3 regions of the Paenibacillus sp. 05T425 genome follow, and region 1 is predicted to be linked to each of the others. Evidence: riboswitches for the same ligand, from Rfam matches in the RefSeq annotation. Region 1 holds a riboswitch; each other region holds the start of a gene.

Region 1 (6,726 bases):
GGACGCTTCGAATATCGGGCGCAGGCTGTCCTTGTCAGCAGCGGAGGAATCGGCGCGAATCACGAGCTCGTTCGGCAGAACTGGCCGAGCAGGCTGGGGACGCCGCCCGATGATATGCTGTCAGGCGTTCCGGCTTACGTTGACGGGCGCATGCTCGCCATAACGGAGGAAGCAGGAGGCCGAATCGTTAACCGCGACCGGATGTGGCATTATACCGAGGGCATTAAGAACTGGGATCCGGTCTGGCATAAGCACGGCATTCGGATTCTTCCAGGTCCGTCATCGTTATGGCTGGATGCGAAGGGGCAGCGTTTCCCTGCGCCAAACTTCCCAGGGTTCGATACGCTTGGCACGCTAGAGACGATACAGAAGACCGGCTACAGCTATTCGTGGTTCATTCTGACGCAAAAGATTATTGAACGCGAATTCGCGCTGTCCGGCTCGGAGCAAAATCCCGATCTGACCGGCAAAAGCATCAAACAGGTGCTCGGCCGCGTGCTGCCGGGACCGACTGCACCGGTCAAGGCGTTCATGGAGAAGGGGGAAGATTTCGTTATAGCGACGAATCTAACCGAGCTTGTAGACGGCATGAACAAGCTGACGGGTGAATCGTTGCTGAACTTAGCTGACATTGAACGCCAGATACAGGCGAGAGACCGCGAGATTGAGAACAGCTTTACGAAGGATATGCAAATTACAGCCATTCGGGGAGCACGCAACTATATTGGCGATAAGCTGATTCGTGTCGCGGTTCCGCATAAGCTGCTCGATCCGAAGAGCGGTCCGCTCATTGCCGTGAGACTTAGAATCGTAAGCCGCAAGACGCTCGGCGGATTGCAGACGGACTTGTCCGGCAGAGTGCTTGACGGGAACGGTGATCCGGTATCCGGCCTATATGCAGCCGGAGAAGCGTCCGGCTTCGGCGGCGGCGGCGTACACGGCTACCGCGCGCTCGAAGGCACTTACCTCGGGGGCTGCCTCTTCTCGGGAAGAGTGGCCGGTCGTGCTATCGCCAAGCTGTGAATTATACGTAAATTTAAAAGCCGAGAAGCCTTGCGAATAAAGGATTCTCGGCTTTTTACTTTTAGGCTGCTGTTATACCTTACTTTTTCACGATCGGAATCCAAACTTCGCAGCGATAATCATCCGCGGTCGTGTCGCCGAGCGGATAGACTTCGATCTCCGGTCCTTCCGCATGCTCGTATCCTGTAGCGGGGAACCATTCCTGATAGATTCTGCCGAATACGGCTTGTATCGCACCGGGGAGGGGTCCGATGGAAGTGAAGATGGCCCATGTAGATGCCGGAACGGTGCGCAGCGACAATCCTTCGACAGCGCCACCGCTCGTGTGACCGGCAATCATGTAGGTGAATTCGCCCTGTCCCGGCTTCATATCCAGGCAAATGCCAAGCAAGTCCCCCTTGATACCCGCAGTCTCAAATTGCTGAATAGTGCCGTTGCTGTTGCATTCCGCCCAAAACTTCGGGATGTCGCGCAAATTTTGACCGTCCTCGCACGTTACCTCGATCGACTTGCCGATGACATTAAACGCTTCTTTCTCTTCAATGCGATAGTCCATGTCTTTGTCTCCCTTCAAGGATAGATGGAAAGAGATGCGTGGAAAAGCTTTCAAGCTGACGCCTGGTTTCCTGGCTTCCGACGGCGTTAAACCGTGGATCTTGCGGAACGCTTTGGCGAACGATTCGGGAGAATCGTAGCCATACTTGAGCGCTACGTCGATGACCTTGGCAGAAGACATCGCGAGCTCCTGAGCAGCTAACGTCAGCCGGCGCTTACGCGTATATTCGGCTACCGTCATCCCGGTAAGGATATGGAACATGCGCTGGAAGTGGAAGGGAGAGACGAATGCCTCCTTCGCGATTTCCTCGATATCCAGCCGATCATCCATGCGTTCCTCCATCAAATCCAAGGCGTCCTTCATGCGGAGCAGCCATTCCATTCGCATCAATTCCTTTCGTTACCTATATTATCACCACGCAGGACGGGAAACCTGTCATTGCGTGCTCTCTTATAACAGGTGTCACCAATGAAATAAGAAAAGGCCGAGCGGTAGTAATTAGCTACTCGCTCGGCCTTTTATATGCCGTAAACCTATTTTAGACAAATTTTAAGCTAGGGGGTCCGTCCTCGATCTCTATAATAATAGTATAGCTGGGCCGAAATTATAAGTCTATACTTTTTTGACTAATTTGGATATATTTCTTGAAATATAAGAGTTATAAGTTTCACGATTAAAATCAGGCTTATATTTCTCCGCGAAACGATTGCTTACACCGCCAGAGGACGGCGCTAGCCGTTTACGCTTGAGCGGCGTTTGCAAAGTGTTTCGGACTTATCAGGAAGAGGATGTAAACATAAAAAGAGCGAGGAGGATTAATTGACATGCATGACCCTATGATTCAATTGAAAGGAATTGGGAAGTCGTTCAAGGTAGCAAAACGTTCGGCTGGATTGAGGCAAGCGGCGAAAGCGTTGTTCGTACGGGAGCATACGATTGTCGAAGCGCTTAAAGATATTTCTTTCTCGATTGGCAAGGGGGAGATTGTCGGATACATCGGCCCGAACGGAGCGGGGAAGTCGACAACGATTAAAGTAATGAGCGGCATACTCGTGCCGGATGAAGGAAGCTGCTCCATTATGGGCTATACACCATGGACGGATCGTACTGCTTATGTGAAAAATATCGGTGTCGTCTTCGGCCAGCGTTCCCAGCTGTGGTGGGATGTGCCGGTGATTGATTCTTATGAGCTGCTCAAGGATATTTACAAGATACCGCCTAAGCGGTATGAAGACAATCTACGAATGCTGACGGAAACGCTGGACCTTGCAGAATTCATTCGTACGCCTGTGAGGCAGCTCAGCCTGGGCCAAAGAATGCGCTGCGAGATAGCGGCTTCGCTGCTGCATAGCCCAAGCGTATTGTTCCTCGACGAACCGACGATCGGACTTGATGCCGTGAGCAAGCTGGCTGTTAGGCAGTTTATTAAGACAATCAACAAGGAGCAAGGCGTTACGGTCATTCTGACCACGCATGACATGGCCGATATAGAAGCGCTGGCCGACCGGATTCTTATGATTGGCAAGGGTACTTTGTTATACGACGGGAGCTTGGAGCAGCTGCGCAGCCGGTTCGGCGTGCAGGAAAAAGAATCCTTGGATGAGATGATCGTTCAGCTCTATAAGGAGCATCAAATATGAGGGCCTATGTCTCGGTATGGAAGCTGAGATTCATTAATGGGCTGCAATATCGCGCATCTGCAATTGCCGGTGCAATAACGCAGTTGTTTTTTGGATTCGTATTCATTATGATCTACATCGCTTTCTATAGTCATAGTACGGCGCAGCCGCCAATATCGTTGAAGGAAATCATTACTTACGTCTGGCTGCAGCAAATTTTTCTTTCGTTTATCATGCTTTGGGCTCGTGACAATGAAATGTTCGATCTCATTACAACCGGCAATATTGCCTATGAATTGTGCAGGCCAATCGGCATATATCCGCTTTGGTTCGCCAAGCTGCTCGCGCAGCGCGTTGCAAACGCAGTGCTGCGCTGCTTGCCGATTGTTCTTGTCGTGTTTTTTTTGCCGGAACCGTATCGTATGACAACACCCCCGGACTGGCCAACGCTTTTCTTCTTTGTTGCTTCATTGCTGCTGGGCTTATTCGTCATTGTTGCGATATCAATGATGATTTACATTTCCGTATTTTGGACACTATCGCCGACAGGTTCGATTCTAATGATCTCGATTGCCGGCGAATTCCTAGCCGGGATGATTATTCCCGTGCCGCTTATGCCGGATTGGCTGCAACGGTTTACTTACGTATTGCCGTTCCGCTGGACGGTTGACTTCCCTTTCCGTGTATATTCAGGCCATATTTCACAGACGGAAGCGTTATGGGGGATCATCATCCAGGTAGGCTGGCTTGGGGTGCTCATAGGAATTGGTTGGTCCACAATGAGGAAGGCACTACGGCAAATAGTCATTCAGGGGGGCTAATCGCTATGCAACTCTATTTCAAATACATATCGATTTTGTTCAAGTCGCAGCTGCAATATCGCGCTTCCTTCTGGCTGCTAAGCTTCGGACAGTTTTTTGTACCGGTAACGGTGTTCGCAGGTTTGTATTTTATGTTCGAGCGCTTTGGGGATCTGCAAGGTTGGACCTTCTTCGAGGTTGCGTTGTGCTTCGGCATTATTCATATGGCGTTCTCGCTAAGTGAATGTTTCGCGCGGGGCTTCGATGCATTCTCAGGTCTCGTGAGAAGAGGCGAGTTCGACCGTCTGCTTGTTCGCCCGCGCAGCACAGTACTTCAGGTGCTTGGGTCGCAATTCGAGTTCACGAGAGTCGGGCGGATGCTGCAAAGCGCGATTGTGCTTGGCTGGGCACTGTATAAGCTGCCGGTTGAATGGAATGCGTCCAAGGTGACGACATTTATCTTGATGATCGTTTGCGGCGTGTGTATCTTCGCAGGCATCTATATCTTGATGGCAACGATGTGCTTTTGGACGATTCAGGGACTTGAGATTGCAAACATTTTGACGGACGGAGGGCGGGAGATGGCACAATACCCGCTGAATATTTACGAAAGATGGGTTAAAGTTCTGTTTACGTATATTATCCCGTTCGGATGCGTAAATTATTTGCCGTTGCTCTATATTCTTGGAAAGCAGAACGGCAATGACTGGTTCTATATGCTGCTGCCGCTTGCTGGCGTATTGTTCTTGGTACCTTGTCTAGCGGTATGGCATATCGGTGTCCGCCATTATCGTTCGACCGGATCATAAGCTCGCCATAACGTAAGCAAGCCCGCTCCTTCGCGCTGTAGGAGCGGGCTTGCTTCATTCTAATACGCTAATGGATGGACACATAGGCAACGGAACGGTTCTTAAGTACTGTCTCTTCGGTATTGCCTTCGATGAAGGTAGGGTTGTCGGTATGAGCGAGAAGATCGTCGATCGCGGTGCAGAACAATTCATTGAGTCTTCCATCCACATGTGCCGGCAGTAGAGAGTCATACAACGAGGCAGAATCCGTGAAAGCTCCGACGAATTGACGCAGCGGCTCGCTCCATTGCTTCAGATCGATTTGGCTGTCGGACTCAGGCGCAAAAAATTCACCCCAGCCGACCCCTTTGTTGCTTAGCATTCGAAGACATACGCGATAACCGGAAGAGTCGACGGCGAGGGCAGGAATAACGAACAACTCGATGCGTGTGATGGTGAGACTGTCACTAAGATCTTGATCGGACAGAAAAGAAAGATGACAATCGGATTTCGTCAACATAAATAAACCTCTCCTTATTTCGCTTACGAGGTTAGCTGTCGGATTCGGACAGAGAGACGCCCTACCAAGGTTACAAATCCTTGGATTCACCCCTTGCGAGCGGATCGATTGATCCAAGTAGTGGCTCGCGTTGGTTCCCCCGCTTTTTCAAACGAAAAATTCAGCGTTAGTATGCCGTATATTATAAATCTATCCGCGCCGTTTGTAAATGCTTTTCGCTAAATATTCTGACAACTTACCCTTAAAATAGTGAGATATAGGAAACGGAGCACTGCAGTAAATCTCCACTCATGGCGGGATTTCTCGTACTCTTGTCGTTCCGAACGTGAAGAAGCGCGTCGTTGAACAAACCGTGAATGCGATTGTCAGCGGGGATTTCCTTAGCATGTATCTCACCTATATAACGATGCAGCATGCTGCCCCATCTGATCCAGTCTGCCGGTTTATCTGCTTCATTCACGAACAACTCACCCCAGCCTAATCCGTTAGTCGTTGCTAAATGGAGACAGACGCGATAGCCGGCGCAATAACCATCGTAATCAGGAATGACGAACATCTCGATTCTTCGAATGATTAGCGCCAGGCAGTCGTTGGTGCAAGAAGGTAATGGCTCGTCGATTTGTGCTTGTATAAACATATGAAATTCTCTCCTCTATTCGCTTACGAGGTTAGCTGACGGATTCGGACTAGAGAGCTGCCCTACCGAGGCAGTGCCTCGGATTCACCCCATTCGAACAATCGAACGATTGCTCTTGTTGGTTCCCCCGCTTTATCCTATGGACAAATTCAGCGATAATGATATGCCTTTTTCGGCTCGACGTCTATCCTAAACCGATTCGAAGCATTTGTAAAAGGTTCATTTTGTTGCACAAGACGCTCTAAGAGCAAATTAGAGGAGCGACGATCATTTTATCCATGAAAAGAGGCTTTTTCGATGGAATACTCGTTTTTACTTCTGTTATTTATGATTTGAAAAAAAGCATGCTTGCGCGTGTTGGATAAGAAATTCAGGCATATATGTAATTTCAGAAAACGAGAGATAATTGGCGAAAAAGTGAGTAATATCGAGCTATAACTTTTTGAAAACGTTAACGATCACTCTATAAGCTCCTATATTATCCAATATGGACGCTGGACCTGCTTTACATAAAATTTGGCTGGGAGTAAGATTCGATACAGGATTCGCAATTGAAGTTGCGATGGACTGATCGCTGAGTTTCKGCGAGGCAAGCGGAAAGCGGGGGAACCAAATGTGAAGCGGTGCGTTTGTACGATGTGAGAGTCGGACGACAGCACGGCAGGGGTGAATCTTCGAAGAGGCAGCACCATGGATGCCGCTTCGAAGTAGGGCGACTCTCACCGCCCGAATCCGACAGCTAACCTCGTAAGCGTGGTTTGGAGAGAGGAATGATACAACGAT
Region 2 (11,833 bases), on a different contig from region 1:
CATCTTCTATCTAAGCGTTATCGTCCTGATCCCGCTTAGCGCCGTATTGTTCAAGACGTTCGAGCTGAGCTTGCCCGAGTTCTGGAAGACGGTAACGAGTGCGAGGGTTCTCGCCTCTTACCGGGTAAGCTTCCTGACCGCTTTCTTCGCCGGACTTGTCAATCTGGTGTTCGGCTTGCTTATTGCATGGGTGCTGGTACGGTATCGTTTTCCCGGCAAAAAGCTCATCGACAGCTTAGTCGACTTGCCGTTCGCACTGCCGACCGCGGTAGCCGGGATCGCCTTAACCGCGATCTACGCTCCTAATGGCTGGATCGGCTCCTACTTGGCGCCGCTCGGCATCAAGGTCGCTTACTCTCCAATCGGCATTACGATTGCCTTAATCTTCATCGGCCTCCCGTTCGTCGTACGGACGGTGCAGCCGGTGCTGCAGGATCTAGAGAAAGAAACGGAAGAAGCCGCGGTTATGCTTGGCGCTTACCGACTCCGCACGTTTTGGAAAGTCATCTTGCCCGAGCTTATGCCAGCGATGTTAACAGGGTTCGCGATGGCATTCGCAAGGGGGATTGGCGAGTATGGTTCAGTCGTATTCATCTCCGGCAATATGCCGCTTAAGACGGAGATTACGCCTCTGCTCATTATGACGAAGCTCGAACAATACGATTACGCAGGCGCGACAGCGATTGCGCTGGTGATGTTGATCGTTTCGTTCCTTATGCTTCTCGTCATCAACTTGCTGCAATGGCGAATGAATCGGCGGACTGTTGCGAGATAAGCGAGTGATCGCTTCCTCGGCAACAGACGACTAACCACCAAAAACGGATGAGGAGGAGTCAAGCATGGCTGGTGCCATTACCGTTCATTTAGACAAAGAAGCGTCCAAACGTCCGAAACATGCGACGGAATCCGGGCCGGTTCGCTGGATATTGATTACGATCGCGCTGCTGTTTCTGGGTCTTATCGTCCTATTGCCGCTCGTATCGATATTCGTAGAAGCACTTAAGAAAGGCATAGGCGTCTATGTCGATTCCATTACAGACCCGGACGCGATGTCGGCGCTTAAGCTGACGCTTACAACGGCACTGATCGCCGTTCCGATTAATACCGTATTCGGCATCGCGGCGGCCTGGGCCATTACGAAGTTCCGTTTTCGAGGCAAGAATATACTTATTACATTGATCGATCTGCCGTTTGCCGTATCGCCTGTCATATCTGGTATGGTCTACGTGCTCTTGTTCGGAGCGCAGGGCTTCCTTGGTCCTTGGCTGGACGACAATGACATCCAAATCATATTCGCACTGCCGGGCATCGTGCTCGCCACGGTCTTTGTAACGGTGCCATTCGTAGCGCGGGAGCTTATTCCTCATATGCAAGCACAAGGCGTGCAAGAGGAGGAAGCGGCATCGAGTCTTGGCGCGAAAGGCTGGCAAATCTTCTGGCGAGTCACCTTGCCGAACATCAAGTGGGGCTTGCTCTACGGCATCATTCTTTGTAATGCTCGCGCGATGGGCGAGTTCGGTGCCGTATCCGTCGTCTCCGGCCACATTCGCGGAGAGACGAACACGCTCCCGTTGCATATCGAAATTTTGTATAACGAATACCAGTTTTCGGCGTCATTCGCCGTAGCTTCTCTGCTCGTCATGCTCGCAGTCATCACGTTGATCGTGAAGAGCATCGTAGAGTGGAAGTCGTCATCGTCTTCACATTAATCAACAAGGCGGCAGCATATATTTATAATTTCATTGGAGGGATTCATTATGGCGAAACCGTTGGAAGTAGATCAACAGTGGCTGGAGCGAATTGCGGAGCAGGTCGGCGGATTGCACTACGGGCATGTTACGATTACCGTTCATGACGGCCGAATCGTACAGATTGATCGATTGGAACGCACACGATACGATCAACCCTCTTCGAAGCAAAATCAATCCGAGCAGCAGTCGACCAAAGGCCGCGATAACAACGCAGCAGCTAGTGACGGCTTGCGAATTGTTCAATAGTCCAATTCAAGAAGAAGAGCTTCGATTCCTAAGGCTAGCTTAGCCTTGGTATCGAAGCTCTTTGTTTGTATGTTGGCAATTACATATTAAGGGAGGATAAGCCTAGCGGCCTATCCTCCCTTAAATGTTTTACGAGATGATGAACTTAACGATTACAGCTACAGCGAATACTACGGTCATGAAACCGAGCATGCCGCCAAAGCCGAATACGACGTCCATCAAGTCGTGGCGCGGCTCTTCATTGAAGTGCTCGCGCGGATCTCTTACGTTTTCCATCGTAGACGTCCTCCTTGAAAGACCGGATGCTGCAGCGACAGCCGCAAGCGGTCGTCTCCTACAGTATCGGCTATTTCAACTTATATTAGTATACCGAAACAGTCGAACAATTGTAAAGCAACCAGTCGTGACAAATATGAGACAAAATTACGCCCTTTTATGCTAAAATGTGAACAGGATTGTATGGCAATCGGAGGTGCGAGCATGGATCAGCAGTTAATAGCAGCAAAAGAACTTATACGAAACAAGCTAGCCTTGCTTCCCGACGGGCCGGGCTGTTACCTGATGAAGAACGGCGACGACGTCATTATATATGTAGGCAAAGCGAAAGTATTGAAGAATCGCGTGCGCTCCTATTTTAACGGCAGCCACAACGCGAAGACGCAGCGTCTCGTCTCGGAAATACGCGATTTCGAATTTATCGTGACCGGCAGCAATATGGAAGCGCTCATTCTGGAGTGCAATCTCATCAAGCAATATCATCCGCGCTATAACGTGTTGCTAAAGGATGACAAGACGTTTCCTTATATTAAAATAACGAGCGAGAAGCATCCGCGCCTAGAGGTGACGCGGCGTGTCGTGAAGGATAAAGCGAAGTACTTCGGCCCTTATCCGAACGCTTATGCGGCACAGCAGACGCTTAAGCTGCTTGAGCGGATCTATCCGCTGCGGAAATGCAAGACGCTGCCGGACAAAGTATGTCTATATTATCATCTAGGTCAATGTCTCGCTCCATGCGAGTACGAGGTGCAGCAGCAGTCCTACGACACGATGGTTCAGGAAATTACCCGTTTCCTCGGCGGCGGCCAGGATGTCGTGAAGGCGGAGCTGCAGCGGAAGATGGAATCGGCAGCCGAGGAGCTCGAATTCGAGCGGGCAAAGGAATTCCGCGATCAGATCGTGGCGATCGAGGCTGTTATGGAGAAGCAGAAAATTACGCTCTCCGATGCGCTTGACCGCGACGTATTCGGTTATGCGGTAGAGAAGGGCTGGATGTGCGTACAAATTCTTTATATGCGCCATGGCAAAATGATCGAACGTCACGCGTCGACATTCCCTTATTACGGCGAAGAGTATGATGACTTCATGACGTACGTCACGCAATATTATAGCGACAATCCAGCGCTGCCTAAGCAAATTTTCTTGCCGCTGCCTCCTGAGCTGGAGCAAGCTGAGGAGCAACCGTCTGCGGCCTCGTTGAACGGTGACGCCGAATCCGAAGAAGCGGCTGCAGGCTCGCGTGCGGATGATGTGATGGCTTCGCTGCACAGCTGGCTTAAGGTGAAGGTACTCATGCCGCAGCGCGGACGCAAGAGCGAAGTCGTCTCTATGGCGATGGAGAATGCGAAGGTCATGCTTGAGGATAAGTTCAGACTGATTGCCCGAGATGAGGAACGCAGCGTGAAGGCGTCCGAGTCGCTTGCCGATTGGTTAGGATTAGCCGAGGTGCACCGCATTGAGGCATTCGACAACTCGAACATTCAAGGGACGAATCCAGTATCGGCGATGGTCGTCTTCACGGACGGCAAGCCGGACAAGAAAGAATACCGCAAATATAAGGTGAAGACCGTAACAGGACCCGACGATTACGAAACGATGCGCGAAGTCATTCGCAGACGCTATGAGCGCGTCCTTAAGGAGCAGCTGACGCCGCCTGATCTAATCGTCGTCGACGGCGGCAGAGGGCAAATATCGGCCGCTCTGGACGTGCTGGAGAACGAGCTAGGCTTATCCATTCCGGTCTGCGGACTCGTGAAGGATGCGAAGCATAAGACGGCGCAGCTCATGACGGGCGACCCGCCTGAGGTTGTGCCTCTGCCGCGCGACAGTCAGGAGTTCTATCTGCTTCAGCGCATACAAGACGAGGTGCATCGCTACGCGATCTCGTTCCACCGCGAGCAGCGCGCCAAGTCGATGGTCGAATCGAAGCTCGATTTGATTTCCGGCATTGGCGAGAAGCGGCGCAAGCTGCTGCTCAAGCATTTTGGCTCGATCCGCAAAATAAAAGAGGCCTCCGTCGAAGACTTCAGGCCTCTCTCTATCGGGGAAAAGCTGGCTGGACAAATTATTGCTGCTCTAAATGAGGAGGAATCGTCGTAATCGGCGGTTTCTTCTCTTTTTTATCGTCCAAATACTTAATCACATATGCGATTAGAATCGGCAGAATAACGAAGAAAATGCCTGATGCGATATCGAACGCCGAACCGACGGTAACGATAGTAAGCGCTACGCCGACGCTGTTGAATATCGCATGCGTGAACATCGCCGTAATCAAGCCGTATCTGACGAAGATGAAGCTGAAGATGAGCCCGATAATCATAAGCTCGATGAGCCTTGTCGACGACGGATATAGCGGGTACATGACGTGGCCGAGCGCCCATGATGCGGTTGGGATAATGGCTGCTACGAACGTATTTTTGAACCATTTGCGGAACAGGCCGATGCCGAAGAACCGGAATACGGCTTCTTCGGATATAGCTGCCGCCCAAGCAAGCACGGGCATGAGCCATAGATAACTCATGTTGTATGGCGATTGCGTAACGTCACTGGTCGACCATGTGCCGATCGTGAGTTTCAAGCCGATGAAGATGGCCGCCTGCAGCGCGAACAGAATAGCGGCGAAGCAGTAGCCAAGCCCCATGCTGCGCCACACGTACGTTCCGTACCCAGGCTGGCCGAAACGCGGCCATAAGGCGCGTCCTTGCGCCTTCCACAAGCCGTCGCCCGCCACGAGCGAGATATAGATCGAGCCGGCCATCGGAATAGACAATAGGACGGTGAATATGGCGGTTATCAGAATCGTCTGACCGCCGAGCTCATTTTCGCCTAGCGATGCTCTAACTCCGTCGAGTACGTTTATATTGATGATGACATACGTAACGAAGTAAATGATAGTGAGTACGATTCCGCGCTTGAATGACGTATGTCCTCGGTAAAGGACGGCGTAGATGACCGCAAGCACGAACAGGATAAAGCTCATGAGGAAGTAGCCGAAGCCGGTCATGAATTGCGCCCACTTGTCTTGGCCTTTCACATAGTCCCTATACTCTGCCGGCGGAATGAAGGCTGGCTTGTATTTCGTCATAACGGGCTTGCCGTCGATCAAGCTTACGGCAATCGTCACTTGCAGCTTCGATTGGCCGATCGAATGGTCGCTTGGGCTAACTCCCCACTCGCCGTTCGGATAGGCCGCTCCGCTTGCAAGTTCCTCTGCACGGAACCCTTGCTCCTCGAGCAACGCGATGCTCAGCTTATCGATTTCCGGATCGTCGTCCCGAACAGGCTCGCCGCCATGCAGATTCCAGGCCACGATACGTTCACTCTGCATATGGACGTAGACGAATCCTTTGCCGCCTGTCCCTTCGAAGTCGACCTCGACTTGATACGTATCGGTTGGAAATTGTTTATCGTATTGATCAGCATACGCCTCTGTCAGCTCATCGCGCGTAAGGTAGCCGTTCATAAGCTTGTCGGATTGATGGACGGCTTTGGCGGAGTCCACCTCTCGTCCTACGAGCTTCTCGGCGAACGACGCGGCTGCCTGCTCTGCTTGTGCTTTGCTGATGGCTCTGCCGCCTAGCTCATCTGAAGAGCTCGCCTTTATTAGCGGGACGATATCGACGAACATGTAAATTAGAAGACAAATAACGGCTGCCCATATGTAACGCTTCCATTCCTTGTGTTTAATTGAATCGATCATCAGTTCACCTCATGCGTATAGGAGTAGGATGAAGCATACTATACTACCATATCACAACGTTCCCTGAATTATCCATTGAAAGTAGGTCTTTATTTTCATAAACCCGCGAAATAACGATGTTCATGAAGTGTAGGGCAAGGTGAAGCGCATAACTGCGTCTTTTTGGTCGAATATAGCCTCTAATGTGAGAAAAGGGAGCTTTATGCAAGGACGTATTTGGGCTTATAATCGTTATCGTCATACCAAATGAATAGCACAGCCGAATTTCCTTAGGAAAACGGGGGAACCATATTGTTGCCGGGCATCCGGCGGCATGGGGTGAATTTCTACATTGCCGGAGCGCAGCTTCAGGCGATTGAATAGGGCTGCCTGTCCAGGCCCGAATCCGTCAGCTAACCTCGTAGGCGTATTGGAACAGGACTCATCTTCTTGAGCACTTGAGCTTCCAGTGCTTTTTTTTGTGCGCTTATAACGATAACGCAGCAGATTTTCGAAGATTGAGGTGCACAATATAAGATGAAATTCGCATGGATTTGGGACGTGAAGAACTGGTCTCCGCCGAGGATACTTGTTAGCGGCTTCGCGCTCATTATATTCATTGGGGCATTTTTGCTCTCTTTGCCCTTCGCCTCGGCAACAGGCGAACGGCTGAACTTCATAGACGCTTTGTTCACGGCGACTTCAGCGACATGCGTGACCGGCCTCGTCGTCGTCGATACCGGCACCTATTTCTCGACAGCCGGCCAGATCGTTCTGATGGTGCTGTTCCAGCTTGGCGGCCTCGGCTTCATGACGATGGCAACGCTAATCGCGCTCGTTTTGCGGCGGAAAATATCGCTGCGCGAGAGGCTGATTCTTCAAGAGGCGATGAATCAGACAAGCATGGAGGGCATTATTAGGCTAATTCGCCGCGTCATCTACTACTCGCTATCTATTGAACTCGTCGGGATGCTGCTTTTCACGTTCCGGTTCTCGTTCGATATGCCGCTTGGCAAGGCAGCTTTCTTCGGCGCTTTCCACGCCGTATCGCTGTTCAACAACGCCGGCTTCGATATTTTCGGAGATTACCGCAGCTTAACGCTGTATGTGTCCGATCCAATCGTTAATATTGCCGCAATGATGCTAATCGTATTCGGAGGACTCGGCTTCGTCGTTATGTCAGATCTAATGGAATATCGGAAGAAGCGCAAGCTGTCGCTGCATAGTAAAATCGTTCTCGCCATGACGGGGACATTGATCGCGTTAGGCGCGATTGTGTTGTTTGTTTTCGAATTCACGAACCCCCTCACGCTCGGCTCGCTCGATTGGGGAGGCAAGATATGGGCCTCATTATTCCAATCCATTACACCGCGTACGGCTGGCGCCAATACGCTCGATTATACAGCTCTAAGGCAGGCTACCGTCTTCTTTACGATCATCCTTATGTTCATCGGCGCATCGCCGGGCTCGACGGGGGGCGGCATTAAAACCACGACGTTCACGGTGCTTATCGGCGCCGTAATCTCGATGATTCGCGGACGTGAGGATATCGTCTTCTTCCGCTATCGGCTTGCCAAGGACCGCATATTCAAGGCGCTGACGATTACGATTTTGTCGTTAACGCTCGTCGTGGTCGTGACGATGATTCTTGCAACGATCGAGAATCAGCCGTTCATGAAAATATTGTTCGAGGCAACATCCGCGTTCGGCACCGTAGGACTATCCATTGGATTGACCCCGGAGCTTAGCGATATTAGCAAAATGATTATTGCATTCACGATGTTTGCCGGTCGGCTAGGTCCATTAACGCTCGCTTATGCGCTTGGGCCTGGAACAGATAAAGAATTGTACCGGTATCCGGAAGGTAAAATAACAATTGGATAGGGGATTTACAGGTGGCTATCAAACGCAGTCAGTTTGTCATTGTGGGCTTGGGGCGGTTCGGCTCAAGCCTTGGAAGGGAACTCATCGAGCTTGGTCATGAAGTGCTCGGCATCGATAAGGATGAAGAAACGGTGCAGGATATGAGCAGCGTGCTAACGTACGCCGTATCGGCGGATTGCACGGATGAGGAGACGCTTCGCTCGCTAGGCGTACGCAACTTCGACTGCGGCGTCGTTGCGATCGGCGATGACATTCAGGCGAGCATTCTAACTGCCATATTATTGAAGGATCTTGGCGTGAAGAAGGTTGTCGCGAAGGCGATGTCCGAGCTGCACGGCCGTGTGCTTGAGAAGATCGGCGTTGACAGGGTCGTCTATCCGGAGAGGGATATGGGCATTAGGGTTGCGCATCAGCTCGTATCGCCAAACCTGCTTGATTATATCGAGCTATCCAAGGATTATACGATCGCAGAGCTTGCCGTCCCGAAATGCTTGAACGGAAAGTCGTTGAGCGACCTTAATCCCCGGGCAAGATTCGGGTGCAGCATCGTTGCGATCAACAAGCCTAACGGTATAATTATTGCTCCTTCGGCAACAGATGTTCTTACGGAACGAGACATTATGGTTATTATAGGGACGAACGATCAAATCGAGGAATTCGAGGCGACGGTTATCCGTTAAATAGAGCGCCGTTCTTATGGATTCGAAAGCGATATATTGGAAATGATGAAAACAGCGGCTAATGCTTTTCGCCGCTGTTTTTTGTCCATTATGTTAAGCTTGCTTGCTCGGGAAGCGGGCCGCAATTTCATTAATCCACAGTCGAACCGAAGGACTTAGCCCCGCGGGATCGGCATGAATAAGCGATGTCGTGCGTTTCGTATCCTCAAGCTCGCGGATCGGTACGACAACAAGCTCATTGTCGTCGATCAATTGTTGGCGCATATACGATTGCGGAAGCAATGTGGCTGCGCGGCATGTATGCAGCAGGCGAAGGATAGCTTCGAAGGAATCGATCTCCATTCGAACGTCAGGCTGCAATTGATACTTATCGAACAGCTCGTCGGTCAATACGCGGTACCAGGTTCCGCGGGAGAATAAAATCATCGGCATGCCGTCCAGATCCATAATGCCCAGCGAACCTTTGTCGGTTACGACCTGATTGCGCGGCAGAATGAGCAGCAGATGATCATCGAAGAGAGGCAGGCAGCGCAGCGTCGAATCCTCAATACTGGAAGCGACGATGCCGATATCGGCCTTATGCTCGCGGACTAGCGAGACGATTTCATGCGTTTTGCCGGTTACGGCTTTGATATCCACCTCGGGATGTGCGCTCGTCAACATTTGGATCAGATCCGGCAGTGTCGTCTGCAGCGTCGTGAGGCTTGCGCCGATCGTTAGCGAAGAACGGCCGGTCGCGGTGAATTCGGATACCGTTTGCAAATAGTTGCGATGAAGCTGTCTAAGCTCAATCGCATACTCGTACGTAAGCTGGCCTATTCGTGTCAACTCTAGCCGTTTGCCAATACGGCGGAACAGCGGCGACCCGATGTCTTGCTCCAGCTTGGCGATCTTGCGGGATAGGGCAGGCTGCGACAGATTGAGCAGGGCAGATGCTTTGTTCATACTCGACTGCTCAACGATTACAGAGAATACATGGAGCTCATCATACACGACAAAATCCCCTTATGTCATTTTGTTATAAGAAATTATAAAAAATAAGCAATTCCATTATAAGCTGAAAAGGAGTAGGATGGAAAGTGTGGCTAGATTGTGTCGAGTTTTGTTGACGGAGGTACATGCTGGGGTTACAATGGTGAATGGTTTGTATGAGCGGAAACGGCTTCAACCGTCACTAGCGGTGAAAGTACGTTTTGCACTAAATTCTAAGTACATATAAGTGGTGTAACTTAGAGGCTTAGAATTTACAGATGGAAAAGTATGCAACTACAGTCTTGAAAGGAGAAGGAAGAACATGAAAGGAAACTCGTATTTCTCGCGCAAGCTTCATTCGCTTCTAGGCATCATTCCGCTAGGCGGCTTTATCGTCGTCCACGGTTTGGCGAACTATCAAGCGTTCGAGCGCGGGCCAGAGGGCTTCGGCAAGGCCGTGCACTTTATCAATAGCATGCCTGTGGTAACGCTGCTTGAGATTTTCGGCATTTACCTCCCGCTATTGTTCCACGGTATCTACGGCCTATATGTGGCTTACCAATCGAATTCGAATACGGGGCGCTTCCAATACGGAAGGAACTGGGCGTTCACAGCGCAGCGCGTAACGGGGGTAATTACATTTATTTTCGTCTTCTGGCATGTGTACCAGACGCGAATTCAAGTGTACCTCGGCAACATTACGCATGAAGAGCTCGGCTCGACCATGAACTTGATTGCGAACAATCCTGCTTACTTCGTCTTCTACGTGATCGGCGTACTGGCAGCGGTATTCCACTTCAGCAACGGCCTGTGGGCGTTTCTGATTAGCTGGGGCATTACTATCGGCCCGAAAGCGCAACGCATCTCGTCCTACATTTGTATGGGTGTTTTCGTAATTGTCGCTGCTCTGTTCATTCTTTCGCTTGTTGCGTTCAGAGGCGATGAATTCCAAGAAGCTGCAAGTGCCGCATTGGCGCTTACAAATATCGGTTAGTCTGATTAATAGGTAAGTCTTAAGGACAAGGAGTGAAACGTTGTGGCAAAAAATAAAATAATCATCGTCGGCGGCGGTCTTGCAGGCTTGATGGCTACCATCAAAGCAGCAGAAGCAGGCGTACACGTTGATCTGTTCTCTCTTGTACCGGTCAAACGTTCGCATTCCGTATGTGCGCAAGGCGGCATTAACGGAGCGGTGAATACGAAAGGGGAAGGCGATTCCCCGTGGGAGCACTTTGACGATACAGTATACGGCGGCGACTTTCTAGCGAACCAACCGCCAGTTAAAGCGATGTGCGACGCAGCGCCTGGTATCATCCACTTGATGGACCGGATGGGCGTTATGTTCAGCCGTACGTCCGAGGGCTTGCTCGACTTCCGTCGTTTCGGCGGTACGAAGCATTCCCGTACAGCATTCGCAGGTGCAACGACTGGCCAACAATTGCTGTATGCACTCGATGAGCAAGTACGCCGCTGGGAAGCAGCCGGCCTCGTTACAAAATACGAGCATTATGAATTCCTTGGCGCTGTTATTGACGACGACGGCGTATGTCGCGGCGTGTCTGCTCAAGACCTTCGCTCCATGGAAATTCGCTCGGTGCGTGCGGATGCGGTTATTCTGGCATCTGGCGGTCCTGGCATTATTTTCGGCAAAACGACGAACTCGGTTATTAATACAGGTACGGCAGCAAGCGCCGTGTATCAACAAGGCGTTAACTACGCGAACGGCGAGTTCATCCAGATCCACCCAACGGCAATTCCGGGCGACGACAAGCTTCGCTTGATGTCGGAATCGGCGCGCGGCGAGGGCGGACGCATTTGGACTTACAAAGACGGCAAGCCTTGGTACTTCCTTGAGGAGAAATACCCGGCATACGGAAACCTCGTTCCCCGCGATATCGCGACACGCGAGATTTTTAGCGTCTGCGTAGACCAAAAGCTCGGCATCAACCAAGAAAACATGGTTTACCTTGACTTGTCCCACAAAGACCCGAAGGAGCTTGACGTTAAGCTTGGCGGCATCATCGAGATCTACGAGAAGTTCATGGGTGACGATCCTCGGAAAATCCCAATGAAGATCTTCCCTGCGGTTCACTACTCGATGGGCGGTATGTGGGTAGACTACAACCAAATGACTAACATCCCAGGTCTGTTCGCTGCTGGCGAATGCGACTATCAATACCACGGTGCGAACCGTCTCGGCGCTAACTCGCTGCTCTCCGCTATTTACGGCGGTATGCTGGCTGGTCCGAAAGCGGTGGAGTACATCAAAGGCCTTAAGAAATCGGCTGAAGATATCTCTTCGTCGGTATTCGATCGCGAGGCGAAACGCCAAACCGATAAGTACG
Region 3 (11,833 bases), on a different contig from region 1:
CCCGATCCTGCGTTCGGAAGGCAAGCATGAGAAGGAATACATAGTAACCGTTGACCGTCCTATTAACGATTCCTTCGTTCGAGGCATGTCGGAGGGAGTGCGCATACTCGGCAGCATGACGCTGCCTTGCAAGGTAACGCGTGTGACAGACCGCGTATTCCGCATTATTCTGACCGAAGGAAAGAATAGGCAAATTCGTCGCATGTGCGAGGCGTTCGGCTATCATGTCAGGAAGCTTCAGCGTGTAAGGGTTATGAATATTCAGCTTGGCGGGCTCGCATCCGGGAAGTGGCGTGATCTAACGGAGGCGGAGAAGTCGGCGTTATTCCGGACGCTGGGGTATGAGGTAAACAGCTAACCTTATCTATGTTAATTTCGATGAAAGTATAAAGCCCCGACAGGCTGCGATTAAGCAGCTTGCCGGGGCTTCGTATTTATTTGGCGGCTGGAATGACTTGCTGATTAGTTGGATCGGCGACGGTATGCGAGATCGATACTTCGACCCGTCTATTCTTCGCTTTGCCCTCAGTCGTCTTATTGTCGGCAATCGGCTGATACTCGCCATAGCCGACGGCTCTGAATTGTTGAGGCTTAAGCTTTTTGTTCTCCAGCAAAATATCCATGAACCGAATTGCCCGCATCGAGCTTAAATCCCAATTGGACTTGAAGAAGACGGTCGAAATGGGAGTCGTATCGGTATGGCCGGATATGATGACTTCGTAATCGGGATATCCTTGCAGCATCTTGCCGATGGCTATGGCAAGCTCTCTCGATTCCGGCTTGACGGTCGCCTGTGCAGGAGCGAATAGCGCATTGTCGCTGATCGTAATCATGAGCTGGGACATATTGAGCTTTGTCTCCAGATCGGTTGTCAGGCCGTTTTTATCAATATATTCGTCAAGCTGCTTCTTCAGCTTCTCGAGATCCTCTTGCTCTTGCTTCAAGGCAGCCTCGCGAAGCTTCTGAGCATCTTGTTCTTTCTGATCCTTCGGATTATCGTCTTTTTTGATTTGATCTTCCTTCGGCTTATCAGGAGAATCGCCTTCCGGCGTGATTGCCGGACTATCGAGTATGCCGCTGCCGCTATTAAGCGCGATGCTGAACGCCTTGGACATTTCCTCGAACTTCTTCACATCAACGGAGTTCATGGAGTACAGAACGATGAAAAGTGCAAGCAGCAGGGTCAGCAAGTCGGCATAAGGGATGAGCCAAGATTCGTCTACATGCTCTTCGTGATCGTCATGCTTATGCTTTCTGCTCAACGGCGCCTTCCTCCTTCTCCCTCAGTTTTCTTCTTTCTGTTGGAGTGAGGAATACGGACAACTTCTGGTTAATCGCAATCGTCGATACGCCGGATTGAATGGACAGCAGACCTTCAACCATCATTAGGCGGATTTGAATCTCGCTCTTCGACAAACGCTTTAATTTGTTGGCAATCGGATGCCATAAAACATAACCTGTGAATATACCAAGCAAAGTTGCGATGAAAGCGCCGGCGATCGCATGAGCCAGCTTCTCCATGTCGCTCATGTCGGCAAGTGCCGCGACGAGACCGACAACGGCGCCGAGTACCCCGAGCGTAGGCGCATATGTGCCCGCTTGCGTGAAGATGAGCGCGCCAGCTTTGTGGCGATCTTCGGTAGCGGCAATGTCTTCAAGCAAGACGTCGCGAACGAAGTCTTGGTCGTTGCCGTCGATAATCATACGCATGCCGTTCCGGAGAAACGGATCTTCGATATCGTCGACCTTCGCTTCAAGCGCAAGCAAGCCCTCGCGGCGCGTGATCGATGCCCATTCCATAAAGTTAGCGATCAACTGATCGCGTTGCATAAGCTTTTGTTCGGAGAAAACCATTTTGAACAGTTTGCCGATTTTTCCGAGCTCAGACATTGGGAAGGCAACCATGACCGCTGCAATTGTACCTAATATGATAATCATGAATGCGGCCGGATTGGCTAGAGACGATAAATGAGCGCCTTTAAACACCATACCTCCCAGAACAGCGACAAGACCTAGTACAATACCTATAATTGTTGAATTTTTCATCATACACCCCGTCCAGTACGTATTCGAATTAAATATTCTAGCGTTTACGCTTGTCTACTTTCTATTATTATCGACAAATAGGGTGGCTGAGATTAGAGTAAACGAAACGATTTGGGGCGGAAGACGTTTAATATTGTCGAAATGATGTAAAATAAGAGTATAAGGCCATATGCATTCGGGATTGAAAGCCCATCGAAGACATGCGGAGCAAAACGACACTAATAATAGAAGGCAGGTTATGAATATGGGAGTAAGACATGCAAGAGAATATGCGGATATATTGAAAGAGTTGACGGAGGCTGTAGCAGAGATTGAGAATAGCTACACGTTTTTTGAGATGGAAACCGAGGAATGGGAAGCGCTGCATGAGGATGACCGTCATGAGGTAATGGAAGCGCTGGCTGACGATGTGTTTTTCGGACTGGGCGAAAATCCGGAAATTAAGGTCGGCGAAGGCGTCATTACTTACAACAGCAAGCATCATATTATAGAAGTATCTCAGAGCAATCAGGTTACACGCATAGTTAGACTGATCTAAGTCAGCTTTTCTCCGGTTGTTGTTAGATTGCTACTATATTATAGATGTATCATTCGACAAAATAGTCGGGATGGCAGTTAATATGTCGCTTCTTTACATTTTATGTCGATTCATTTACAATGGTACTCATTAATATGGTAGATAATATAACATGCGAGTAACACAAAGGAGAGCGCTATGAGTGATGGTCACACTACAATAGCACTACCAAAAGCGCTAGGTCTACAAGACGAAAAGCTAGCAGCCTACTATCAGCCGATCATAGCGATGGATACTCGGCGAATTATGGGCTATGAGGTGCTGGCTAGAGCGGTAAAGGGAGATTCTGTTCGCAGCTTGGGGCCTTTCTTTAGTGATGAAACGGTGCCCGATGAGGAGCATATTCTCGTGGATCGGCTGTTGCGCGAGCAGGCTTTTGCCAAGCTGGGTCAGATGGATGAACCTCCTATGCTGTTTATTAATCTAAAGCCTTCTTGGATTTATCGTTATGAGCAATCCGGAGAGCTGTTCACGTTGTCTCTGCTTAAGAAATACGGTATTGACCCAAGGAAAGTCGTTATTGAGATTACGGAGCAGAGCTTCCAAGGCTCAATGGAGGTGCTTCGCACCGTTGTAGACCTCTATCGGGAGCAAGGTTGTCAGATTGCAATTGATGATGTAGGCAGCGGTTTCAGCAGTTTCGACCGTATTGCTCAGATTCAGCCTAACTTGCTGAAGATCGATATACATATGATTAAGAGGAGCGCAACGCATGACGGCTACTTCGGCGTGCTTCGCTCCTTCTCAGATATGGCGGAGCTGATCGGCGCCTCCTTGCTCGTGGAAGGCGTCGAGACGAGAGAGGATCTTGCAAGGGCGATTCGAGCAGGCGCGCGTTATGTGCAAGGGTTCATGTTCGCGAGGGCTGAGGCGGACTTCCGCGATCCCGATTGCTTCGCTCCAATTATTGTAGAGGAGCTGGAGCGGCATCTGCTGCATCACGTCATCTCGGAGCGCGATTGGCAAGTCAAGGCTGAGCAGCTTGCGAAGCAGCTCGCGCATATCGTGGATACCTCCGATGGCATTACGGAAAATAATGACGATTGGGCTCTGCGGCTTCTGCCGGAGCTGGACACGAGCTATATTCGCGTGTACTTGTGCAATCAGGACGGCATTCAGCTATCGGCGAACTATTTCCGCGAGTCTGACGGCTCATGGCGGAGCGAGGACCAATTTCGAGGCGCGAACTGGTGCTGGCGGCCGTACTTCGTTCCGAACATCGTACAGATGAACGAGGATCGAAGATCGATTGTATCGAGAGCTTATACGGATCTCGATACACATGCATGGATTCGGACGATATCGGTGCTTGTTGGACCTGGACTTATTTTATTCGCGGATGTAATCGATATAGAGCACGGCACGCAAGCGATATAATAGCATTCAGAGCTGTTAGCTCTGGATGGGCTCGAACACCATGCAGTGGCATTCGGCGTAACCGTTCTGAGAAGGACGGGCATACGTATCGGTAATGCGGAAGCCCGCCTGTTCATAGGCGCGTACGGCTCGCGTATTCCAAGCGAGTACCTCTAAGTCGATCTCATGCTGAGGCATTCTTCTTCGCGCTTCAAGCGCAATTAGCTTAGCGAAGGAAGGACCTAAACCCCGGCTGCACAGATCAGGGTGAAGGCCGAGTCCGAGCCTGGTTACGCCGGTCATGGGGAACAACTGGGCGAAGCCGATCAGTCTCGAGCTATCGTCAACGATTGCTATATATTGCTGCGCACGCAGGACGGGATCGCCGAATTCGATTTCGTCCTTTTGCATTTGCTCCCAAGTTGGCCAGTGGTAGACATCGTAGGGAGGCTCATAAATCCAATTACATATTTCGACAGCATGCTGTATTTCCAGCGGACATATGGTCATTTGAATCGGATAGCGTTTATAATGAGAAGAATGGTTTAAATTATTCAATATCTTATAACCTCCGGATGGAGCAAATGAGTTGGATACGTATGACTAAGTATATCAGATAGGCGCCAGAAGGCGCGCGGACATAAGGAGAACTACGGCATGAAGAAGTTAATATGGATCGGCTGTCTGTCTTACTTGGTAATCGGTATTGCGCATGTGGTAGGCGGATCGATATTGGAGCAGCTGATTGATCATTATGGGCTCACGTACAAAGACGGCGGACAATGGATTATGAATCAATTTCTCGGCTTCCTGGTCGGTGTCATACTGGCTCCCTCCATCACGGCAAGAATCGGCAAGCGAGGCGCGGTGCTTATTGCGCTTGGCGCGCTTACTTTAAGCGAGGCCGCTTACAGCCTGCTTCTTCCCTGGGGCTGGATGCTGGCCGTCGCTCCTCTCGCGGGGTTCGGCTTCGGCATGACGGAAGCGGTCGTCGGCGCGATGATCATCGACCTTGCTAAGGGCAAGGCTTCGGCAATGAGCCGGCTAGAAACGTTTTTTGGCGTCGGCGCACTTATTATACCGGTTGCAGCCGCTTATTTGATCGCTCAGAACGTATGGCAGGTATCGTTCCCGATACTGGCGGCACTGTCGGGCGTTACATTCGTATTGTGGCTCACGATGTCCTTCGGCAAGCTGGACGAGCAGATCGGATTTCAACCGCCGAAAGCAGCGGTGAGCAGCAGCATGGAGCAAGGGGCGGCAGGTGCAAGAACAGGTATATTCGGTTATCCGCGCACTGCGCTTCCGTTCTTGCTGCTGTCGGCAGCGTTCTTCATGATCTACGTAGGCATGGAGATGAGCTTCTCCAATTACTTGCCTTCCTTGCTTATTGAGCGTTCGCAGGTAAATGAGTCGAGTGCTGCGGCAGCGCTCAGCCTGTTCTGGGCAACAATGGTGTTCGGACGTATATTTGCAGGCACGTTGGCGGAGAAAATGGGGTATGCGAAGTATTTGTTTATTGCTACTGGCGGAGCAACGATCGTGTTCGCATTAATGGCGCTCATGGGTCAGCTCAGCTGGATGCTCTTCTTCGTCGCTTTAAGCGGTCTGTTCTTCTCGGGTATATTCGGTATCGCCCTTGTCTATGCGAATGCGTTAATCCCAGGCATGACTGAGCGGACGACGAGCTTGCTCGTAGCATGCGGCGGGCTTGGCGGGGCAATCTTCCCTCGCGTTACCGGCTGGTTCATGGATCGATATGACGGCGGGGTTACGCTTTGGTATGTAAGCGTACTGGTTCTGATCATGCTGCTCGTACTGGGCGCAATGCTTGTGCTAGGCAGAGGGCAGTCGCAGCGGCGCGATGCTGTGCGTAATAAATAGAAAGTAATAGCACCCCAACAGCCTGCAGGCTGTTGGGGTGGCCTATTTTGTCAGAAAAACAACAAAGCCGCAGACTGTTGTCGCGAGTGGACGAACAGACTGCGGCTTTGTTGTAAAGGGTGAAACTATTTTGCGTCGGCGTAAGTGGTAAATGCTTCCTCGCTAAGAATGCGACGTGCTGTCACATAACGAGGTTTGTAGTAAGTGGAATCGAGCTTGTCGACTACAACGCCGCGGCTAACCGAAGCGTGTACAATGTTGCCGTCCCCTATGTAGATGCCGACGTGGGAAATTGCGCCGTTGTTTCCGCCGCTTGTGTCGAAGAACACAAGATCCCCGGCAATCAGGTCATCTTTAGCGACCTTCGTGCCAACTGTTGCTTGATCGGAGGAAACGCGAGGAAGATCGATGCCCATCTTAGCGAACACATAGCTCGTGAAGCCGGAGCAATCGAAGCCTTTCGCGGTAGTTCCACCGCTTTTGTACGGAGTACCAATGACGTCATTGATAAATCCGTTCATTTTGGAGTCTGCGAAAACGCTTCCCGCTTGAACAGCGAGCAAGAGCGCAAGCCCCAAAAGCATTACGGTAACCTTTTTCAATTGTGAAACTCCTTCCGGTGCCGACGAGGTTAGCTGTGGGGTTCGGTTGAAGGTTCCCTATGATTCCTCAGGCGCTACGAACAAGTCGATGATATCCTCTTCTACAGAGGCGGTATGACTTATAGCCGTGGCGTCGGAATCAATTCACCCAGAGTGGTTCCCCCGTTTTCCGCTAGGAAATTAGGCAGTTTTGTTTTGCTCTTGACAATTATTCGATTTTTTTCATTCATCTCCTGCCTTTCTAACAAAATTCTAATAATTCTCATGTAATCTTTTGACAAACTGCTTCGTATAATCATTTTTCATGTAATAATAAAGCCTCAACTAGGACCGAGGGACTAAATAATCGATACTCGATTTCATTTATTATGTGGATATTCTGTAAAGTATGACCCCAAGGTACTAATGGTGAGAGGATTCTCATCTTTCTAGCAAAAAAGGCTGTCGCCGTCATTAGTAGGATGATAACGTAAAAACCCCCGAATTCGCCATAATAGGACAGGCGTAGATTCGGGGGTATTTGAGCTAAAGCGGGCTAAGATAATGAAGCTACTTGGATTGCAGGCATTCGTATTGAGCGGCAATGGTCCATACTCGGACGAGCGTTCGCACCAAGTTGTAGCCTTGATGAAGGATGAGTGCGAATAGTCCGGCCCATAGCAGCGATACACCGGTGATGAGAAGTCCTAATCCGGCTCCGATGGCCCACATAACCAGCGAGATGGCAGCGAAGGAGACGATATGCCTCAGCGCGCGCCCGAGCGAGTGGAGGATGCCTTCTTTTGAGGCGGCGCCAAGCTGCATGGCCAGGAAGAGCAGATGCAGCAGCACGCCCCAGAACAGCCATAGTCCAGCGCCGGGAAGGACGGATTGCAGCAGGTCGACGTTCGATCCGCCTTGCAGGTATGCGTCGAGCGCATGAGGCAGCACCCAGAATCCGGGAGCAAGTGCTAGCGCGGCCTCCGCCCAGTGGAGCAGCATGACCGGTTTCCAAGCTTTGCGAATGCCTTCTACAAATTTAGTGCCGCCGCCGGCCGCGCCTTCGCCTCGCGTACTAGAATGGTGCAGCGAATAGAACAGTCCGGCATTGAACAGGGGAGTCAGCAACATGCGGATGGCGAACAAGCCGCCTAGCATCCATACATAAGGCGTAAGGATGTCGGTCTTCAGCAGTTGGAACTGCGCCTCGGTCAGGAAGAGGTGAACGGCTGTATCAGACGGGTATGCAGCTGGAAACCGGCGCAGCAAGGGCGAGACGACCGAATCGATAAATCGATAGAGGAAGAAGCCCCATAGCAACTGATACAGAAATAACAGAATGATGAGGTGGAAGTGCTTGACCGCAAGCTGCCAACCTTGCTTCATATACATTTTCATATTCGATCGCTCCTTGCGCGCTTATACTTACCAGCTCAGCGTACCTAACAATCCCTCGATCAGCTTCGATACGCTGATGCCCCACCGGATGCGCGTCTTGTCCGGCAGATCGGCTTGCATATAGTTGTTGATGAGCTTGTTGTCGAGTACGTTCGAATGCTCGGAATCGATCATCGCCCATTGCAGAGGAGCCGTATGCACTTGCGTAATCTGGACGTGGGAGTCGTCGGCATCCCATAGCTTTGTCACCGTCGCGCCGTCCGTGAACTGCAGCGTAATCGGGATTTGACCGCTTACACCGCCGTTCCGCTTGACGAGCACGGTCGATTCATAGAGCTTCTGGCCGTCCTGCTCAGTCGGTTTCACTTGAATCGATTCGACCGAGTAGTCGGACATTTGGTTCGCGTACACGTATCCGCTGAAGTAGTCATGCCACTTCGTCTTCGTTACCTGTTCGACAACACGCTGGAAATCGGCAGTCGAAGGATGCTTGAATTTGTATTTTTGAAAATAGGTCCGCATAATCTTCGCCATTGTCTTGTCGCCAACCTGATGCTGGATGCCGACAAGGACAAGCTTCGCCCGCAGATAGACGTTCTCCGCATATTGATTATGGCTGCTATAAGCCCACGACGGCTGCTTAAGCGGCGCAGGGTCCGTCATATAGCTCGCTTCAATTCTGAGGTTCGGCTCAAGTCCGTAGGCGGACTCCATGACCATATCCTCGGCATAGGAGGTGAAGCCTTCGTCCAGCCAAGCTTCCTCGAATTCATTGGAGGCGACCATGCCGTACCAATATTGGTGGCCGATCTCATGAACGACGGTACGCTCGAGGTCGTAGCCGGGATTCGCCTTCTCGGCGGCGAACGCGGTGACGAGCGTCGGGTATTCCATGCCGCCTGCGCCATTGCCGCCCTTCGGCGGGACAACGATCGACAGCGTGCTGTAAGGATATTCGCCGTACCACTGCGCGTACTTGGAGAGCGCGGACTTGGCCGCATGCATGTAACGCTCCTGGAGGTCGGCATGCAGCGGGTCGAGGTACAGCTTAATACGAACGCCCGGCACGCCTTTATCCGAGAAAGCTTCCTCCGCGAAGACGAAGTCGGGCGATGCCGACCATGCGAAGTCGTGAACGTCTTCCGCGTAGAATTGATACGACTTTCTTCCATTGCTGCCTTCAGCCGTCTTCGTTTGGAAGCCTGTAGCTGCAACGGTATAAGACTCAGGTACGTTGATCTTCACGCTGTAAATGCCGAAGTCGCTATAGAACTCGGAATTGCCGTGGTATTGATGAACGTTCCAGCCTTCGGCGGTACGTCCTCGCGTTCCCGCCGTTTCGTAGACTGCTACCTTCGGGAACCATTGGCCCGCCATGACGAAGTTGCCGGAGTAGCCCATACGGGCGAACACTTCGGGCAGCTTCACCTCGAAGCCCATGCGCAGCGTCACGGTCTTGCCTGGCGCAACGGGCTCCAGCAGGCGGAGCTTGACCAGCGTAAGATCGTTGACGTTGCCGTCATCGGGCTGAACGTAATGGAGGCGAGGCAGCAGGTTCTCCCCCTCAAGCGTCTGAAGCGACAGCAGGTTCATGAAGCCGAGGCTGTCCGCCGTAGCCTTGTCCTCGCGCAGCTTGCCGCCTGACTCGCTCATGAACGTTGTTTTCTTGGACAGGAAAGCGTTCGGGTACAGATTGAAGTAGAGCTCGGACACCGCTTTTTTGCCGGGATTGGTCCAGGTTACGATCTGATCGCCGTCCAAATGCCGAGCGTCCTCGCGCAAGCTGACGTTAATGTGGTACTCAACTACACGCTTGCTGAGCGATTGCGGCTTAGGCGCTGCGCCCGTGTCGGGCTGCTGCTGGGCGGGCGGCTTGGCCGTTTTTTGGGCAGAAGCGGGCGGTGGCTGCTTGGCATTCGCCGCGGGAGCTAATGCATAGGTATACTGCGATTGCCAAGCATTCCCGAAGCCGTACTGCACAGACACGCCGAGCAGTACAATTCCGAGTATAACTAATAAGATTCGTTTGACGTTGCGTGGAGTCATTGAACGTTTCCCTCCCGTTGACAAGCATCTACAGCATGTATATGTTTGCTTTTAGAGGATTATTAGCTAAAATGTAATTATTGTACGGGGAAGGTGTGAATGCAGGGATGGATGATCAGAATCAGCAAGACCAGCCAGAGAAGAAAGAGAAGAAACAACTGTCGCTCAACGTTGTGAGCAACAAAAAACATAAAGGTTTCGGAGCCGGATCCATCGATCTGAGCCAAGTATCCTGCATCATTATCGATAACGGAGAGGCCTATATCGATGTAGGCGCGATGCATGCGAAGAGCAAGATCGAGCGCGGCATTAAGTTTACGCCGAACCGGGAAGATACGCCGAACGGCCGCCAATGCTGGATCGTATGGGTAGCGGTGGATCGCAATGAAGAGGGCGCTTATTATGCAGGCGCTACGGCTTGCGAGATGTGGATCGATACGGAAGCGCGCCGCGGGTGGAAGATTCTCGCCGATCACGTCAACAAGCTGGATTATTCATTGAAGCGCCGTATCGTTCTTGGCGAGCTTGGCGATGTGGAGAAAGCCGCGTTGCGCAAGCTGCTCGTGGAGCACAACGCCGAGTGGTGGAATCGTTCGACGGATGAGCTCAAGCAAGCGCTCGAGGCATAAGGGATAGCGTAAGAGGGCGATAGCCCATTGAAGGGGAGAACCTCACCGTTCGCAGCGATTATAATCCTGCGAATGGTGAGGTTTTCCGCGTTGAGGGTCAACCTTACAGCATGAGGTTGGGAGTGCGACTATGTCCGTAAGTGCATATATGCTCTTACAGGGCGAATATACGGCGAGAGGTTATCTTCGCTTAGGCGCGAAAAAACTTTTTTTAAAAAAAGTGCAGGGTACAAGGCAGTCTCTGTCGTCTATTGTATGGGGAAGGAGGAGAGCGACATTCAGGATACGGATTGGATCAAGGCGGTACAGAGCGGCGGGCCCGAGCATTATCGACCGTTCGTACAAGCTTATGGTCCGTATATATACAAAACCGTCTATGCCGTGCTGCATTCGCCGCATGATGCGGAGGATGTGACACAGGAAGTGCTCCTTCAAATCTATCGCTCCCTCCCGGAATGCCGATTAGACGGATTGAAGACATGGATTACACGAATAGCAGTTAATCGTGCGATTGATTACAAGCGCAGCCGAGCAAGGAAACCCGAGGAGCTGTTCGAGAGCGAGGCGAACCTGCGGACCGAGGAGCAGCTGCATGATGACAGCAATGTTCCCGCCGCGGAATCGATCGCGCTGGAACAAGAACATTTACGGCATATTCGTGAGCGGGTGGACGAGCTGCCGGGAAATTATCGCGAGGTTGTCACCGCTTATTATATGGAAGACAAATCGTATGAACAGATTGCGGTCGAAACCGGATTGGAGCGCAAGAGCGTCGAATCCAGGCTGTACCGAGCGCGAAGCTGGATGAAGAAGCATTGGCGAAGGGAGGATTTTGAATGAACAAGCATATAGCAAGCAGAGAAGGTGCAGATGGGACGGACGATCATGTAGCCGAACCTACGATGAGAAGTTATGTGGAGCATCGTCTATCGGAGCAGGAACGCGAGCTCGTTGATGGGCATTTGGCTGAGTGCGAACATTGCTTGCAGCGCTTTATGGATGCGGCCCAGGCCACGCATGCAGAGAGTGAGCTGTTGCTGCCGGATATGGACATATTGGAGCAGCGGGTCATTGCACAGCTCCATGCAGAGAGTGAAGCTGCAGCTGCTGTCAAGGCTGTTCAGTCATCACCCCGCCATGCTCGCCGCCGTTCTTGGCTGCAGCATCCGGTCGCTCAATATACGATAGCAGCATCCATTACACTGCTGCTTCTAGGTACAGGCACATTTGCCGGGCTATCCGACAAGCTGTCCAGGCTTGATCAGGAGGCCGTAATTCAACCTCCTCAGGCGACAGAGCACTTGCCGTCGCTTCCT

What was found. A riboswitch is a leader RNA that binds a small molecule or an ion and turns the genes downstream of it on or off. The one in region 1 is predicted to bind cyclic di-AMP.
Region 2: it holds a riboswitch for cyclic di-AMP, as region 1 does, so the genes downstream of both, AC1DF0_RS10885 (TrkH family potassium uptake protein) here and AC1DF0_RS17705 (hypothetical protein) in region 1, are expected to answer to the same signal.
Region 3: it holds a riboswitch for cyclic di-AMP, as region 1 does, so the genes downstream of both, AC1DF0_RS29000 (C40 family peptidase) here and AC1DF0_RS17705 (hypothetical protein) in region 1, are expected to answer to the same signal.

The regions. Positions count from the first base shown of each region.
Region 1 covers NZ_JBFTLA010000007.1:99,602-106,327, reverse strand. Annotated here, with positions in the region: gene AC1DF0_RS17730 (FAD-binding dehydrogenase) at 1-1,023, shown strand, start outside; gene AC1DF0_RS17725 (AraC family transcriptional regulator) at 1,103-1,960, opposite strand; gene AC1DF0_RS17720 (ABC transporter ATP-binding protein) at 2,404-3,219, shown strand; gene AC1DF0_RS17715 (ABC transporter permease) at 3,216-4,019, shown strand; gene AC1DF0_RS17710 (ABC transporter permease) at 4,025-4,807, shown strand; gene AC1DF0_RS17705 (hypothetical protein) at 4,875-5,306, opposite strand; cyclic di-AMP (ydaO/yuaA leader) riboswitch at 5,312-5,482, opposite strand; gene AC1DF0_RS17700 (hypothetical protein) at 5,548-5,943, opposite strand; cyclic di-AMP (ydaO/yuaA leader) riboswitch at 5,949-6,108, opposite strand; cyclic di-AMP (ydaO/yuaA leader) riboswitch at 6,506-6,712, shown strand.
Region 2 covers NZ_JBFTLA010000004.1:393,083-404,915, forward strand. Annotated here, with positions in the region: gene cysT (sulfate ABC transporter permease subunit CysT) at 1-775, shown strand, start outside; gene cysW (sulfate ABC transporter permease subunit CysW) at 840-1,709, shown strand; gene AC1DF0_RS10865 (YezD family protein) at 1,758-1,997, shown strand; gene AC1DF0_RS10870 (YqzM family protein) at 2,127-2,273, opposite strand; gene uvrC (excinuclease ABC subunit UvrC) at 2,478-4,373, shown strand; gene AC1DF0_RS10880 (lysostaphin resistance A-like protein) at 4,339-5,973, opposite strand; cyclic di-AMP (ydaO/yuaA leader) riboswitch at 6,221-6,395, shown strand; gene AC1DF0_RS10885 (TrkH family potassium uptake protein) at 6,490-7,836, shown strand; gene AC1DF0_RS10890 (potassium channel family protein) at 7,854-8,516, shown strand; gene AC1DF0_RS10895 (LysR family transcriptional regulator) at 8,610-9,509, opposite strand; gene AC1DF0_RS10900 (succinate dehydrogenase cytochrome b558 subunit) at 9,811-10,482, shown strand; gene sdhA (succinate dehydrogenase flavoprotein subunit) at 10,525-11,833, shown strand, end outside.
Region 3 covers NZ_JBFTLA010000019.1:36,998-48,830, reverse strand. Annotated here, with positions in the region: gene rluF (23S rRNA pseudouridine(2604) synthase RluF) at 1-358, shown strand, start outside; gene AC1DF0_RS29030 (flagellar motor protein MotB) at 435-1,262, opposite strand; gene motA (flagellar motor stator protein MotA) at 1,246-2,046, opposite strand; gene AC1DF0_RS29020 (hypothetical protein) at 2,291-2,584, shown strand; gene AC1DF0_RS29015 (EAL domain-containing protein) at 2,762-4,000, shown strand; gene AC1DF0_RS29010 (GNAT family N-acetyltransferase) at 4,016-4,489, opposite strand; gene AC1DF0_RS29005 (MFS transporter) at 4,637-5,863, shown strand; gene AC1DF0_RS29000 (C40 family peptidase) at 5,989-6,465, opposite strand; cyclic di-AMP (ydaO/yuaA leader) riboswitch at 6,469-6,662, opposite strand; gene AC1DF0_RS28995 (hypothetical protein) at 7,015-7,842, opposite strand; gene AC1DF0_RS28990 (M1 family metallopeptidase) at 7,870-9,888, opposite strand; gene AC1DF0_RS28985 (YwhD family protein) at 9,996-10,517, shown strand; gene AC1DF0_RS28980 (RNA polymerase sigma factor) at 10,773-11,357, shown strand; gene AC1DF0_RS28975 (zf-HC2 domain-containing protein) at 11,354-11,833, shown strand, end outside.